Regions from separate parts of the Parageobacillus sp. VR-IP genome, predicted to be linked through region 2. Evidence: riboswitches for the same ligand, from Rfam matches in the RefSeq annotation. Region 2 holds a riboswitch; the other holds the start of a gene.

Region 1 (8,313 bases), on a different contig from region 2:
TTGTAACCCTCCTTGCTTCACTAGACCTGAACTACCGGATGGGTATTTACTCACCATATAGTATGTGAAAACGAGGGTTACGGTGACGGAATTTCGCTTATCTAATAGAAAAATAGGTGTTTTTTCTATACAAGCGACAAACGCCGTCTGGGACTGTTGAAGCATTTGTCTCATCCCATCACCCCATAGGACATTTTTCCCTGCGTAGTGTAATCGATTTGCTTCATCGCTTGTGTCTCCTAATAGAAAAAGGGTGTCTCAAAAGTAACTGCTTTTGGGACTCCTTTACTTTTGTTTGGCAAAAAAAAAATAAGAAAACCATTTCTCCCTTGGGACAATAGAGTCACCATAACTCACTGCCGCAAAAGAAAAGAAAGAGGCAGAAGCGATTTTTCTTGGCAAACATCCAATAACAACCAAAAAGAGAAAAAAGAAAAGGAGAGGCTGACTTCAAAAGGTCGATTCATCAACCTTTTGCGCCAGCCTCTCTCGTCATTACACTTCGTCGCTTCCAAAGAAGTCGCGGAACATTTGAATCGTCGCTTCGCGGTTTAGCGCGGCAATGGACGTCGTTAGCGGAATGCCTTTTGGACAAGATTGTACACAGTTTTGCGAATTACCACAGCCCTCAAGGCCGCCTTCCCCCATAATTGCGTGCAATCTCTCAGCTTTATGCATTGCCCCAGTTGGATGGGCATTGAACAAGCGAACTTGCGAAAGCGGCGCAGGACCAATAAAGTTGGATCTGCTGTTGACGTTTGGACATGCTTCCAAACATACGCCGCATGTCATACATTTCGACAGTTCGTATGCCCACTGCCGTTTCCGTTCCGGCATGCGTGGACCAGGACCTAAGTCGTATGTTCCGTCAATCGGAATCCATGCTTTTACTTTTTTCAGCGAGTCAAACATGCGGCTGCGGTCAACTTGCAAGTCCCGCACAACCGGAAATGTGCGCATTGGTTCCAAACGGATCGGCTGCTCTAATTGATCAATTAACGCCGTACATGCTTGCCGCGGTTTGCCGTTAATGATCATCGAACAAGCGCCGCATACTTCCTCAAGACAGTTCATTTCCCATACAACCGGGGTCGTTTTTTGGCCTTTCGCGTTCACTGGATTACGGCGAATTTCCATCAGCGCAGAAATGACGTTCATATTCGGACGATATGGAATTTCAAATTCTTCTTCGTATGGCGCAGAATCAGGACGGTCTTGACGTGTTACAATGAGTCGAATCGTTTTTTTCTCGCTCATGGCTTATTTCACTTCCTCTTTCTTTTTCGTGTAGTCGCGTTTGCGTGGCTTAATCAGCGATACATCGACATCTTCATAATGGAACGCCGGGCCATCCGGAGTGTAGCGAGCCATCGTTGTTTTGAGCCATTCTTCGTCATTTCGCTCTGGAAACTCTGGTTTATAGTGCGCACCGCGGCTTTCATTGCGGTTGTATGCGCCCAATGTAATCACGCGGGCAAGTTGAAGCATATTGTACAGCTGACGGATAAATGGCGCTCCTTGGTTGCTCCATTTGGATGTATCGGTTACGCTGATGTTTTTATAGCGCTCGAGCAATTCTTGAATTTTTTCATCTGTTTTTAGCAGCTTGTCATTGTAACGGACGATCGTCACGTTTGCTGTCATCCATTCGCCAAGCTCTTTATGCAATACGTATGCGTTCTCTGTTCCATCCATCGATAAAATGTTGTTCCAGCGTTCTTCTTCTTGTTTAACATAGCGATCGTACAACGATGACGGCATTGCGTCTGCCGATTTTTCTAAACCGCGAATGTAGCGGACTGCGTTTGGACCAGCGACCATACCGCCGTAAATCGCCGACAACAAAGAGTTAGCCCCAAGACGGTTCGCGCCGTGAATCGAATAGTCGCACTCACCGGCGGCAAACAATCCTTTAATGTTTGTCATTTGATCATAATCGACCCATAAACCGCCCATCGAATAGTGTACAGCCGGGAATACTTTCATCGGCACTTTGCGAGGGTCTTCCCCCATAAATTTCTCATAAATTTCGATAATTCCGCCAAGTTTTACATCAAGCTCTTTCGGATCTTTATGGGAAAGATCGAGATATACCATGTTTTCGCCGTTGATGCCAAGCTTCAAATCGACGCAGACGTGGAAAATTTCCCGTGCTGCAATATCACGAGGAACAAGGTTTCCGTAAGCCGGATATTTTTCTTCAAGGAAGTACCATGGTTTCCCGTCTTTATATGTCCAGACTCTTCCGCCCTCCCCGCGGGCAGATTCACTCATTAACCGCAATTTATCGTCTCCAGGGATCGCCGTCGGGTGAATTTGGATAAACTCCCCGTTTGCATAATAAGCACCTTGCTGATAGACGATCGATGCAGCCGAACCGGTATTGATGATGGAGTTCGTCGATTTGCCGAAAATGACCCCTGGTCCGCCTGTTGCCATAATAACTGCGTCCGCAGGAAACGCTTTGATTTCCATTGACTTTAAGTCTTGTGCGACAATGCCGCGGCAAATTTGTTCATCGTCTAAGACAATACCCAAAAATTCCCATCCTTCATATTTCGTTACAAGCCCGGCTACTTCATGGCGACGCACTTGTTCATCAAGGGCATACAAAATTTGTTGGCCTGTCGTTGCTCCTGCGTAGGCAGTACGGTGGTGCTGTGTGCCGCCGAAGCGACGGAAATCAAGCAACCCTTCAGGAGTACGGTTGAACATGACTCCCATGCGATCAAGCATATAAATGATGCTCGGCGCTGCCTCACACATCGCTTTGACCGGAGGCTGGTTCGCTAAAAAGTCGCCGCCATATATAGTATCGTCAAAATGTTCCCACGGAGAATCGCCTTCCCCTTTTGTATTTACCGCACCGTTAATCCCGCCTTGCGCACAGACAGAGTGAGACCGCTTTACAGGCACGAGCGAAAACAATTCTACAGGTACCCCTGCTTCCGCGATTTTAATGGTTGCCATTAGACCAGCTAAACCGCCGCCAACTACTATGATTTTTCCTTTTTTCATTGCTACTCACTCCCTAAAAGATTGCTAGTTGTCGAATCAGGCAAATGCTAAAATGGCACGAATGCCGACAATGGAAAGCGCGACAAAAATAATCATCGTTAAATAAGTGAAAACTTGTTGTGAACGAGGAGACACTGTTAAACCCCAGCTTACACAGAAAGACCATAAACCGTTGGCAAAGTGAAACACCGTTGACAAAATTCCGACAATATAAAAACCAAGCATAATCGGATTGTCCACGATATTGGCCATCATTTCATAGTTTACTTCCGCTCCAAACGCGGCTTGAACACGAGTTTCATACACATGCCATGTCACAAAAATTAACGTGATAACTCCCGTAATCCGCTGCAGCATAAACATCCAGTTACGGAAATATCCGTAATTCCCGACATTAAATTTCGCCGTAAAAGCGATATAAAGACCATAAATGGCATGGAACAGCAGTGGAAGAAAAATGACGAATATTTCTAAAAAATAACGAAACGGTAGATTCTCCATAAAAGAAGCCGCCCGGTTAAACGCCTCAGGGCCTCTTGTCGCAAAATGGTTTACGACTAAATGTTGTACTAAAAAGATCCCTACTGGAATGACTCCTAACAGTGAATGGAGCCGACGGTAATAAAATTCGCGATTTCCTGCCATATGTAAACCCCCTTTAATAAATAAACAGTGAAAAAATCATGTGCTCCCCATCCACAATGAGTGAAATGTAACGGCTTCCATTTCCAATAATCATTGTGTCACATTCATTGTACCCCCACATTGTACAAGCGTCAAGAAAACAAAGTCATAAAATGTTCAAACATTTGTATACGAAAACGATAGAGAAAAATAGAAAGAAAGATAATGCACGTCCCCCACTATTTCGCTATAATGATGAATGGATAGAAAGAGGGGAATCATGTGAAACTGCCAACACTAGAAGAACAATACAAGTCATTAGGAGACATCTCTATTTCCGCATTCGGCGCGGAACTTCTCCGGCAAATTGTCCTTCCGGAATTGCTGGGAAAAGAAACGGCCAACATTTTGTACTGGGCTGGAAAAAGTTTAGCGCGCCGCTACCCGCTCGAAACAGTATCCGATATCATTACTTTTTTTGAAAAAGCTGGCTGGGGGACACTGTCCATTGTTGAAGAGCACAAAGACGAACTTCACGTGGAACTGTCCGGCGACATTATTGTTGCGCGGTTTACCCTTCATGAGCATTGCACCTTCCAGCTCGAAGCGGGATTTCTCGCCCAGCAAATCGAACAACAAAAGCGCCTCGTCACCGAAGCATTTGAACAACAAAAAAGGCGGGAAAATAAAGCACTCATTATCATTAAATGGGACCGCAAACAGAAGATAGAATAATAGAAAGAAGCCTGTCCGGTGCAGGCTTCTTTCGTTTTATGCGCGCACTGCCGCCGCTTCTTCGGCAAGTCCAAACGCTTCATGGAGCGCTTCGACTGCTCGAACCATGCTTTTCTCATCAATGACAGTAGAAATTTTAATTTCTGACGTGCTGACCATTTTGATTTCAATGTTCTCGCCTGCCAGCACTTCAAACATGCGCGCCGCCACCCCCGGGTTTGAAATCATGCCAGAGCCAACGATCGACACTTTCGCCAAGCCGCTCTCATATTGCACGTTTGCCTCTTCAAGCGATTGCAATACTTGAAGCGTTTCCGGCAAATCCTCCGTACGGATCGAAAAAGAAACAGACGTAGTGTCCGCATTCCCCGCGCTTTGAATAATAATGTCCACATTAATGCCGCGCTGTGCGAGCGCCGTAAAAATAGTCGGCAATGCATATAAACTGTTTTTGATTCCAGACACTGTCACTCTCGTTACTTGATCTTCAAAAGCGATGCCGCGTACGATTAAATGCTGTTCCATCGAAACTTCCCCCCTCACGATTGTGCCGTTTTCTTTTTCCATGCTTGAGCGCACCTCAAGCAGCACTTCATAGTTTTTCGCAAATTCCACTGCGCGCGGGTGCAGCACCCCCGCTCCTAAATTGGCTAGCTCAAGCATTTCATCATAGGAAATCTCTTTTATTTTTCTTGCTGTCTTTACATAGCGCGGGTCGGTCGTAAACACGCCGGTTACATCCGTATAAATATCGCACTTATCTGCTTTTAACGTTGCCGCCAGCGCCACCGCTGTCGTATCGGAACCGCCGCGGCCGAGCGTGGTGATCTCCCCTGTTTCCGTCACGCCTTGAAACCCGGCAACGATCACAATTGCCCCTTCATCAAGATAACGGCGGATTCTCGTTGTATCCATGTTCATAATGCGGGCATTGCCGTGCATTTCTTCCGTTGTGATCCCCGCCTGCCATCCCGTTAAGGAAATGGCTTTATATCCCTTTTCCTGCAATGCCATGGCGAGCAGGGCTATGCTTACTTGTTCCCCTGTCGAAAGGAGCATATCCATTTCCCGCTTGCTTGGCTGTAAGGAAATTTGTTTTGCCAAATCAACAAGTTCATCCGTTGTCTTGCCCATTGCGGAAACAACAACGACAACTTGATTCCCCTTGTCTACCTCCTCTATCACCCGAGTGGCCACGTGTCGAATTCTTTCGATCGAACCGACGGATGTTCCGCCAAATTTTTGTACAATAATTCCCATTTCACCTCACCCTTTTGCCTGTTTATAAAATAAAAAAAGCAATGAGAGAAATCTCATTGCTGTGCATCACGAAAACGGAAACAAGCGAATTCGCCTCGCACAGTGAGATAGCTCTCCAAGATGAATAACATCTTGACAGTCCTACATTTCTTAAACGCAGGACCAGCGGAAAAAGCAATGAGACTTTTCCCACTTCGGCGACGCTCCCCTTTCCACACTCATCATCGGAACTCATTTTCCTCCGAATGTGTACTCTTGAAGTTCGCACCTCTATCTTCACTTCAGCGATCGGAAGTGCATGAATATGCAATTTAGAGCAATAATATCAAATTTTTATGCTATTGACAATACTACTCTCGTAATTTCTTATAAATTTTTTCAGCCACCGTGCGCGGAATGTTCGCTTGCTGCAGCTCTTCGATCGTTGCTTCTTTCATGTTTTTCAATGAACCGAAATGCTTGAATAGCGCTTTTTTTCTTTTTTCGCCAACGCCAGGAATATCGTCTAACACGGAGCGAAACATCGTTTTTTCCCGCGTCTGCCGATGGAATGTAACCGCAAACCGGTGCACCTCGTCTTGAATGCGCTGCAGCAAATAAAACTCTTGGCTGTTTCTCTCAAGCGGCACGATTTTCGGCGGATCCCCCATGATTAACTCCGATGTGCGATGCTTCTCATCCTTGGCGAGGCCGGCAAGCGGAATATCCAGACCTAATTCATTTTCCAGCACATCGCGTACCGCTGCCAAATGTCCTTTCCCACCGTCAATAATAATCAAATCGGGAAGCGGAAGCTTTTCTTTTAGCACGCGCGTATAGCGCCTCCGCACCACTTCACGCATCGATTCATAGTCATCGGGTCCTTCGACCGTTTTCACTTTATATTTGCGGTATTCTTTTTTCTCCGGCTTTCCATCAATGAATACGACCATCGCCGATACCGGGTCGGCTCCATAAATATTGGAATTGTCAAACGCTTCAATACGGTGGGGAACAGGTATTTCTAATATTTTTCCTAGGTTTTCCACCGCCTTGATTGTCCGCTCTTCGTCCCGCTCGATTAGATAAAACTTTTCCTTCAAGGCAATTGCCGCATTTTTGCTGGCCAGCTCGACCAATTCTTTTTTCTTTCCCTTTTTTGGCTGCACAATCGTGACTTCTAGCAGCTGACCGGCAAGCTCTCCATCGACTTCGGCAGGCAAAATCACCTCTTTTGGCTTTAAATGATTGGCCTTTGTATAAAACTGTCCTAAAAAAGTCAGCAGCTCTTCGTCCGGATCTTGATACATTGGGAAAATCGATACATCGCGCTCGATCAGCTTCCCTTGGCGAATGAAAAAGACTTGCACGCACATCCAGCCTTTGTCATACGCATAGCCGAACACATCGCGGTCGATAAAGTCATTCAAGGTCATCTTCTGCTTTTCCATTGTCGCTTCAATATGGGCAATTTGGTCGCGGTATTCTTTCGCCCGCTCAAATTCGAGCGCTTCCGCTGCTTTCATCATCTTCTCTGCCAATTCTTTTTTCACTTCCTGATATCCGCCGTTGAGGAAACGAACGATTTGCTCAACCATCTCTTTATTTTGTTGTTCAGACACCGGATATACACATGGGGCAAGACATTGCCCCATATGGTAATATAAACAAACACGGTTCGGCATGGTCGAGCATTTGCGCAGCGGATAGAGGCGGTCTAACAGCTTTTTCGTCTCATTGGCCGCCTGCACGTTCGGATATGGTCCGAAGTATTTGCCGCCGTCTTTTTTCACTTTTCTCGTAATGAGCAAGCGCGGATGTTTTTCCGCCGTAATTTTAATAAACGGATAGCTTTTGTCATCTTTCAGCATGACGTTATATTTCGGATCATACTTTTTAATTAAATTCATCTCTAAAATAAGCGCCTCTGCGTTGGACGAAGTGACGATATATTCAAAATCGGCAATCTCATTGACAAGCCGCTGCGTTTTTCCATCATGCGTGCCGGTAAAATACGAGCGCACGCGGTTTTTCAGCACTTTTGCTTTACCGACGTATATGACCGTACCGTTTTTATCTTTCATCAAATAACATCCCGGCTGCTCCGGGAGTATGGCTAATTTTTCTTTTAAGTGATCATGCATCATAATCACTCCATCAAATTAATTCATCCATTCATACAACGTAATGTTTCCGTACACCGGATCTGCCAATGTGCTGGAACGATATATTTTCACTTTCCGCACATGGCGGGAAAGGGAAATCCCCTGTGCTTGAAAGCCCTTGACCACATGATCGGTCATATAAATTTTAACATGTCTATAGTTCTCCTTGTCTTGTAAAAAAAATGAAAAGTGCAATACGTCTTTGTGTGGAAAATCGACATCAAGATACTGCAATACTCGCGTTTCCTCCCATGTATATAGGACGAAATTTTCTCTGCTGTCGCGTAAATCATACGCCAACTGATAGGTTGCTGGCAACTGCAATGCTTGTTCGCGCAGATGCCATGTCCCCGTTACGAATTGCACGGCTAACACAGCCAGCGCTATGCTCCATCGATACATAGACAGATGATGGCGGACATAGCAGGTCCATCCGTACAACAAAACAAGATGAACAAGCGGGAGAATGTGACGCGGTTTCTCAATATTTTGCGCAAATAACGCCCAAAGAAAATAAACAAATCCAGAAACG
Region 2 (8,313 bases):
TATCGGATTTATATTGCAGCCGCTCTACGACAAGCGGTGTCAGCTCGTGTTTTTCTTTCTCTTTTTTGTTTTGCTCCTCGCGCTCTTCCGGCGTTTCTTCCTTGCCAAGCGAAATGAGTGCTACGAGAAACCGCCCATCCGGCGACCAGCAGTAGTGGCGCACTCCGTTTTTTAATGCGGTTAACTGGCGCGCTTCCCCGCCGTCTGTCGGAAGAATCCAAATTTGTGTTTTGCCGGAGCGGTTGGAAAGAAACGCGATTATTTTTCCATTTGGGGACCAACGCGGAAAAGAGTCTTTTACTTTTCCAAACGTCCATTGTCTCACTTTGCCATCCGCTAATGTCAGGAGAAAAAGGTGGGAGCGATATTCCCGTTCGTCATCAATCGTTTTTTGCACAAAGATGACTTTCTCGCCATCTGGGGAGAATTGTGGGTCTCTCACAAAGCGGATGCGAAACAAATCTTCTGAGGTGATGCCGCGATGTTTTTTCTTTGCGTCCCGTACAGTCATCGAAGACACTTCCTTTTTTAAAAATTTTCTCTATAGTATTTCGATAAACGAACTACTTTTCCTTCTAAAACATGGCAAAATAATGGTATGATAAGGTAACCACCTAACGGACGAATAATCTTTCCGCATTAGGCCGAGAGGATGTGTTTCCGGTCGATTGCTCCATAGAAGAGCGGCTGCAAACATTTGAAGCACAAATTTCATGCCGCGTGACAAGGCTGATAGATTCGGAGGTAATAGTGATTGATGGAGAAGAAAAGAGAAAAATATAAAAAGCGAACGCCCGCGGCTTTCGGACGTTCGCTTTCGTTATGCCGACATTTTTTGTTTTTCTTTTGTTTGCTGCGCCGCTTTTTTCACTTGCGGGTAGAAGATGATGCCGCTTAAAAGCAGGGCAACCCCAAGCATAAACGTTTTGATATCGGCGGTGCCGGCGATGATGACCCAGATGGAATAAATGGTTGCCAGAACGGCAACGATCCCATCGATCATGCGGCCCCGTGCCGCATCTTTGTACGTTTCGCCAGTCAGCGTCAGCTTTAATTGGAAGACAGAGGCGATAAAATACGGGACGAGATACGCTAATGTCGCGATGTAAATGACAAAGTCAAACGCCGCTGACATCGAGTTGGAAACTGTTGAAAAAATAAAGATTTGTGCTAATCCATTCGAAAGAACTAAAGAAAAGCTTGGCACTCTCTTTTTATTTTCCTTTAAAAATGCTGGAATAAACAAACCTTGCTTTGCCGCCTGGTATGGCACTTCAGCACTTAGCAGCACCCAGCCAAGCGTGGAGCCAAGCAAGCTGATTAAACCGAGCCCCGCAAGAATGTAGCCGCCGCTTGGGCCTAAAATCGTAACAATCGCGTCAACAAGCGGTTTTTCCGACTGAATGAGTTCTTTTTGCGGCAATACACCCATGACAAGCACACTAATGCCGATATAAATCGCAAGGGCAATCAACAAGCCAAGGATTGTCGCACGTTTGACGTCGGCTTGTTTGCGCGCACGCGATGCAAAAACAATCGCTGATTCGACGCCGATAAACGCCCATAATGTCGATACCGCCGCGTTATTAATTTGCCCTAACAAACCAATAGAATGGCCAGCTTCATCATAACGCGGAGCAACGAACGAGCCGATGTTGCTTTTTTCAAACGCAAATAAAGCAATGACGATAAATAGGGAAAATCCAAGCACTTTTGCCGCCGTAGCAAGAAAGTTCAGTTTTCCTGCATCTTCAATGCCGCGCAAAATGATGAAATGCATGCCCCAAAGCAGCGCCGTGCAAACGGCAAAGGTGAGCAAGTTTCCTAGTTTTACGTCAAGCGAACCGATGGCAAATAGCGTTTGTTTGCTTGTTAAAATGGGGAAAAACGTCGATAAATAGCTGGTGAATGTCGTAATAATCGCCACGTTGCCGGCGAAGTTGCCGATCCAATATCCCCATGAGGACATAAAGCCAGATAGAATCGAGATGTTCGATCCTTTTGGAAACAATTCTTTTGCATAAATTTGCGGCCCGCCGTTTAATTCCGGCTTGCGGATCGCTAAGTTGCCAAAGACAAGCGCCGTCATTAAGACGCCTGCGCCCGTTAACAGCCATGCGAAAATAACACCGAGCGGGCTTGCCGCTTCCGCAAGCGAGCGCGGCAGCATGAAAATGCCTGAACCAACCATATTGCCAACGACAAGCGCCGTTAATAACCATAGTCCGAGTTTTTGCTGTTGCACAGTTGATAGCTCCTTCCTGATGCTGATTTGCTTTAGTTTGTTTTTTTTCAAAAAAAATACACCCAAAAGTTTTAACGGGTGCATGAGACATCGTATCCAACTTCTTATCGTTTGTTACAACGATGACAGTCCTGTCCTTGTTCGGATACAGGCACGGCTTATGGCGTCAGAGTTCGCCACAAACTTTGGCCATGAGCCCTAACGTGGAAACTCGTCGATTCTATGTGTCTCGTTTCTACTACTCTTGTTCATTGCAACCTCTATCTCATCGATGTGGATGAGAAGAAAAAATATTCAATTGACGTTATTATTATACGTTTTTCGACAAAAACCGTCAACAGCCTTTCTCGATAGAAAAAAAGGATTTTCCGTGCTAAGATGGAATACAAACTAAGATAAGGAAATTGAAAGAAAAGGAAGGGATTTCATTGAAATTTTCCGAGTTTCGCTATGAACGGCCAGATGTGGAGAAGTTAAAAGCATCGTTTCAACAAGCGTTGCAATCGTTTCAGAAGGCAAACAGCGCGGAAAAACAGAATGAGGCGATGCAGGAAATCAATCGGCTTCGCAACCATTTCAGCACGATGGCAAACATTTGTTATATCCGCCATACGATTGATACGAACGATGAATTTTATAAACAAGAACAAGACTTTTTCGATGAAGTCGAGCCAATTGTCAAAGGGCTTGTGAACGATTATTACCGGGTGCTTGTTTCGTCCCCGTTCCGCTCACAGCTCGAGGAAAAATGGGGGAAACAATTGTTTGCGCTCGCCGAGACGGAATTAAAAACATATTCTCCGGACGTGGTGGAAGATCTGCAGCTGGAAAATAAGCTGACGAGCGAATATACGAAATTGGTCGCGTCGGCGAAAATTTTCTTTGAAGGAGAAGAGCGGACGTTAGCGCAGCTGCAGCCGTTTGTCGAATCACCGGACCGCGAGATGCGCAAACGGGCAAGCGAAGCGCGCTTTGCGTTTTTCCAAGAGCATGAAGAAAAGTTTGACGAGATTTACGATCAGCTTGTGAAAGTGCGCACCGCCATTGCGCAAAAGCTCGGATTTAAAAACTTCGTGGAACTTGGCTATGCCCGTTTAGGTAGAACGGATTATAACGCCAAGATGGTTGCGAAATTCCGCAAGCAAGTCGAAAAGCACATCGTTCCGATTGCTGTCAAGCTCCGCGAGCGGCAACGGGAGCGCATTGGCGTCGAGAAATTGAAATATTATGATGAAGCATTTGTTTTTCCAACAGGGAATCCAACGCCAAAAGGGGACGCAAGCTGGATTATTGAAAATGGGAAAAAGATGTATGAAGAACTGTCGCCGGAAACGGGCGAATTTTTCCGATATATGATCGAGCATGAACTAATGGACCTTATCGCGAAAAAAGGAAAAGCAAGCGGGGGCTATTGTACATATATCGAAAATTATAAAGCGCCGTTTATTTTCTCGAACTTTACCGGCACATCCGGAGACATCGATGTGCTTACCCATGAAGCGGGGCACGCGTTTCAAGTTTACGAAAGCCGCCATTACGAAATTCCGGAATATAACTGGCCGACCTTGGAGGCGTGCGAAATTCATTCGATGAGCATGGAGTTTTTCACATGGCCGTGGATGAAGTTATTCTTCCAAGAAGATGCGGAAAAATATAAATTTTATCATTTAAGCGATGCACTGTTATTTTTGCCGTATGGCGTAGCAGTGGATGAATTTCAGCACTTCGTATACGAAAATCCGAACGCGACGCCGGCGGAACGGAAGCAGGCATGGCGGTCAATCGAACGGAAATATATGCCGACAAGAGACTATGATGGCAACGCTTATTTGGAACGCGGCGGATTTTGGCAGCGGCAAAGCCATATTTACACGACGGCGTTTTATTATATTGACTACACATTAGCACAAATTTGCGCCTTCCAATTTTGGAAACGTTCGCGTGAAAACTATGAAGAGGCGTGGAACGATTATTTGACATTATGCCGTCAAGGCGGAAGCAAGCCATTTACCGAATTAGTCCGTGCCGCCAACCTTATTTCGCCGTTTGAAGACGGTTGCGTCCGATCGGTAGTCGGCGAGATTGAGCGGTGGCTGAATAGCGTCGATGACAAACAACTTTAACAACCAAAAGGAAGAAGTCAACGAAGGGCTTCTTCCTCTTTTGTTGAATAAAATAGCATTATCGTACGAATGAGGGGTGAAATGATGAATATTCGGAAAGCAACGATGAAGGATGCAAAAGCCATTGCGACCGTTCATGTGGAAAGCTGGAAGACAACGTATCAAGGCATTGTGCCTGCAGAGTATTTGGCACAATTAAGCGTAAGCGAAAAAGAACAGCTCTGGCAACGCGGATTAAATCAACCAAAACATTCGATTTTTGTCGTTGAAGAAGATGGAAAGGTATGCGGGTTTATTTCCGGGGGAAAAAACCGCGCCACACATGGAAAAGAAGCGAAGTATGAAGGGGAAATATACGCCATCTATTTATTAAAAGAAGTACAGGGAAAAGGATACGGAACAAAGCTCGTCAAAGCGCTGGTTGATGATTTTCAATGTGATGGAGTTCGTTCGATGGTCGTCTGGGTGCTTGCAGATAATCCGTCACGCCTGTTTTATGAGCGGCTAGGGGGCGAGAAAATTGCCGAGGGGATCATTGACATCGGCGGGAAAAAGCTGACGGAATGGTGCTATGGCTTTCAACTATGTATGTATAGATGAAATATAGGAAAAAGAAATTCCGGCTGTCCGCAGTGCAAAGGGGGACAGCTAAAAAAAGTGTAAAATGAGTGATTACTCACTTGAAACGGAAGGTTATTTCCGTATATAATTGATGTGAGTAATCACTCATATTTATAGATGACGATTTTTGTTCTCCTCGTTTTCTTTGGAGCACCATTATTCACAATGGTGCCAGAGCTTATGCTGCCATTTTGCCGCGATTGAATTGACTCTTGGCTACCGCGGCGTTTCATGGTTGCTGGGCTTCGAGAACTCTTTTTCTTTGATTTTGATAAAGGGAAAGGGATCAGTTGAAATTCTCCTGTCGCCACATGAACCGGCTCATGGTTCTATGATTGATTTCCGTGTTAAAAACAATGCGAAACAAGAAATAGGCAGCCTGCAAGAATAGAAGGTTCAGGGAAGCTAATGGAAACACCCTCTGGGAAATTTATGCAACTTAGTCCTTGGGGGTTAGATTTTTTATAAAAGTCAACATTGATAGAGGGGGGTTCCCATGGGTTCCATCATTGTCGCTAAGCGAGTAAGTAAATCGTTCGGGAAGAAAGAAGTATTGAGCAACATCAATCTAACGGTGAAGGAAGGAGAAATATACGGTTTAATAGGTCCTTCTGGTTCGGGAAAAACAACGTTAGTGAAAATCTTAGTAGGAATGGACAGCGATTTTCAAGGAGAAGTGGAAGTGTTGGGCGCTGCGATGCCAAATATGAGTGTTTTGTCAAAAATTGGATATATGGCGCAATCGGATGCTTTATATCCAGAATTAACGGGAGAAGAAAATTTACAATTTTTCGCTTCACTCTATAAGTTAAAAAAAGAAGAACGGAAACAGCGCATCGCTTATGCGGCAGACTTAGTGAAGCTTACTCCTCATCTTTCGAAAAAAGTGATGGCTTATTCAGGAGGAATGAAGCGCCGTTTATCCCTTGCGATCGCTCTCATTCACAATCCGCAAATACTCGTATTAGACGAGCCGACAGTAGGGATTGACCCAGAATTACGATTATCGATTTGGCACGAATTATCCCGATTAAAAAACGAGGGAAAAACGATTGTCGTAACAACCCATGTGATGGATGAAGCGGAAAAATGCGACCGCCTGTCTATGGTGAGGGATGGAAAAATAATTACAGGCGGATCGCCATTCGAACTGAAAAATCAATATGCTGTTAACCATTTAGAAGAAGTATTTGTCAAGGCGGGAGGAAAAAATATATGAGAACGATCGCTGTTGTCAGACGAATTTTTCAGCAAATGCTGCGCGACAAGCGGACACTTGCATTGATGTTCGTTGCTCCGTTATTGATCTTAACGTTGTTTTATTTTTTATTTACTAGCGACACAGCCGAGAATCCAAAACTAGGCGTTGTCAATGCCGATGATGCCTTAGTAAAGCAATTAAAAGACAAAGATATTACCGTTATAACATATGAACGAGTGGGAAATGTCAAAAAAACGATTGTGGATGATCAACTGGATGGATTTATGCAAATCAAAGGAGAAAACATCCAATTAACGTTTGAAAATTCAGATCCATCCAAAACAAAAGCATTACAAATGAAAATACAGCAAGTGATCGCAGCACAATCAGCAAAAAAGCAAGCATCCGTCATGAAAGAGTGGATTCAGCATTTGCAAAAGACGTTGAATGCTCCGAAAATAAAAATGGAACAAATATCATCGCCAAAAACGCACATCGCTTATGTATACGGTAATAAAGACACTTCCTTTTTTGATGTATTGAGCCCTGTATTAGTTGGATTTTTTGTCTTTTTCTTCGTCTTTCTTATCTCTGGAATTGCTTTATTGCGCGAACGCACAACAGGCACGCTCGAACGGTTAATGGCAACGCCTATACGACGAAGCGACATTGTTTTTGGATATTTGTTAGGGTATGGATTGTTTGCCGTGATTCAAACAGTGATTGTTGTCATTTTTGCCGTGAAAGTATTAGGTATTATGCTGGTAGGGTCTTTATGGCACGTGATTATCATTAATTTGCTGCTGGCGCTTGTTGCGTTATCTTTAGGAATTTTGTTATCCGCATTTGCAAATTCAGAGTTCCAAATGATGCAGTTTATTCCGATTGTCATCATCCCGCAAGTGTTTTTTGCAGGCATCCTTCCAGTTGAAGGAATGGCCAATTGGCTGCAGATGATTGCCAAAGCGATGCCAATGTATTATGGTGGAGATGCCCTTAAAAGTGTAATGTATAAAGGAGTGGGGCTTGGCGACATACGCATGGATTTGTTCGTCTTGTTCGGATTTGCCTTTCTTTTTATTACCCTAAACGTGTTTGCCTTGAAAAAATACCGAAAAATTTAGCAGTGAGTAAGGAGTTGTCACATGATGAATGAGGAACAGTGGCTGAAAGAACTGTTACAACTAAATGGGGAAGATGTGAAGCTTAGTGAAAAACAAATCAAAATTTTAGAAGCGGCGATTGAAATGTTTGCGGAAAAAGGATATGCCGCCACTTCGACAAGCGAAATCGCCAAGAAGGCTGGCGTAGCCGAAGGGACGATTTTCCGCCATTATAAAACGAAAAAAGATTTGCTGCTAGCGATTGTCACTCCGACGCTATTTAAGTCCGTCGCCCCATTTTTAGCGAAAGAGTTTGTCAAAGAAGTGTTCGAAAGCCAATATGAAAGCTATGAAGATTTCATTCGCGCTCTTTTGAAAAACCGTTATGAATTTGTGAAAAAATACCTGCCGGCAATTCGCGTTTTCTGGCAGGAGATCGCGTTTCATGCGGAAATTAAGGAGCAACTTCAGCGCATTTTCACAGCACACGTATATCAAAAATTTAAGCGAATCGTGGAGTATTTTCAAGAAAACGGGGAACTTGCCGCGATTCCCGCTGATTCGGTCATCCGTATGACGATTATAGCGATTGCCGGATTTTTGGCGGCACGGTTTATCGTGCTGCCGGATTATGAATGGGATGATGAAGCGGAAATGGAGCGGACGGTTCAATGTTTAATGCACGGATTAGCAAAAAAATAAAAAAGCACCGCCTATCCACTGACGGATTAGGCGGTTTTTTTGTGACGCACACGCCTAGTATATGTGTCGATGTAATCCGTCCGTGGTCCGAATTTTAGGCGTTTACGGAAGTAACCATTTTATCATGGAAAAAGTCCAACCTTCAATATAAAAATTTTTACGGGACCAGTCTATCCAAAATCGAGTGAAGTTCATCGATCAGCTATTTGGAAGAAGGCCTAAGGCCGGCTTTTATCGCAAATCTATATGCCTTTTTCAAACGAATACCATTTTTTCTCTAAAAACAGCTGCGTTTATACGATAGAAAAAATTCCCCTC

Evidence for each region. A riboswitch is a leader RNA that binds a small molecule or an ion and turns the genes downstream of it on or off. The one in region 2 is predicted to bind lysine.
Region 1: linked by a shared signal. The riboswitch ahead of HT574_RS11755 (aspartate kinase) and the one ahead of HT574_RS01900 (amino acid permease) in region 2 are both predicted to bind lysine.

The regions. Positions count from the first base shown of each region.
Region 1 covers NZ_JABVYQ010000004.1:226,072-234,384, reverse strand. Annotated here, with positions in the region: gene sdhB (succinate dehydrogenase iron-sulfur subunit) at 496-1,257, opposite strand; gene sdhA (succinate dehydrogenase flavoprotein subunit) at 1,261-3,018, opposite strand; gene HT574_RS11765 (succinate dehydrogenase cytochrome b558 subunit) at 3,055-3,663, opposite strand; gene HT574_RS11760 (YslB family protein) at 3,925-4,377, shown strand; gene HT574_RS11755 (aspartate kinase) at 4,414-5,637, opposite strand; lysine riboswitch at 5,738-5,918, opposite strand; gene uvrC (excinuclease ABC subunit UvrC) at 5,988-7,760, opposite strand; gene HT574_RS11745 (nucleoporin-interacting protein) at 7,779-8,313, opposite strand, start outside.
Region 2 covers NZ_JABVYQ010000001.1:349,560-357,872, forward strand. Annotated here, with positions in the region: gene HT574_RS01895 (S9 family peptidase) at 1-511, opposite strand, end outside; gene HT574_RS01900 (amino acid permease) at 821-2,245, opposite strand; lysine riboswitch at 2,335-2,516, opposite strand; gene HT574_RS01905 (M3 family oligoendopeptidase) at 2,674-4,368, shown strand; gene HT574_RS01910 (GNAT family N-acetyltransferase) at 4,453-4,968, shown strand; gene HT574_RS01915 (ABC transporter ATP-binding protein) at 5,486-6,208, shown strand; gene HT574_RS01920 (ABC transporter permease) at 6,205-7,314, shown strand; gene HT574_RS01925 (TetR/AcrR family transcriptional regulator) at 7,339-7,995, shown strand.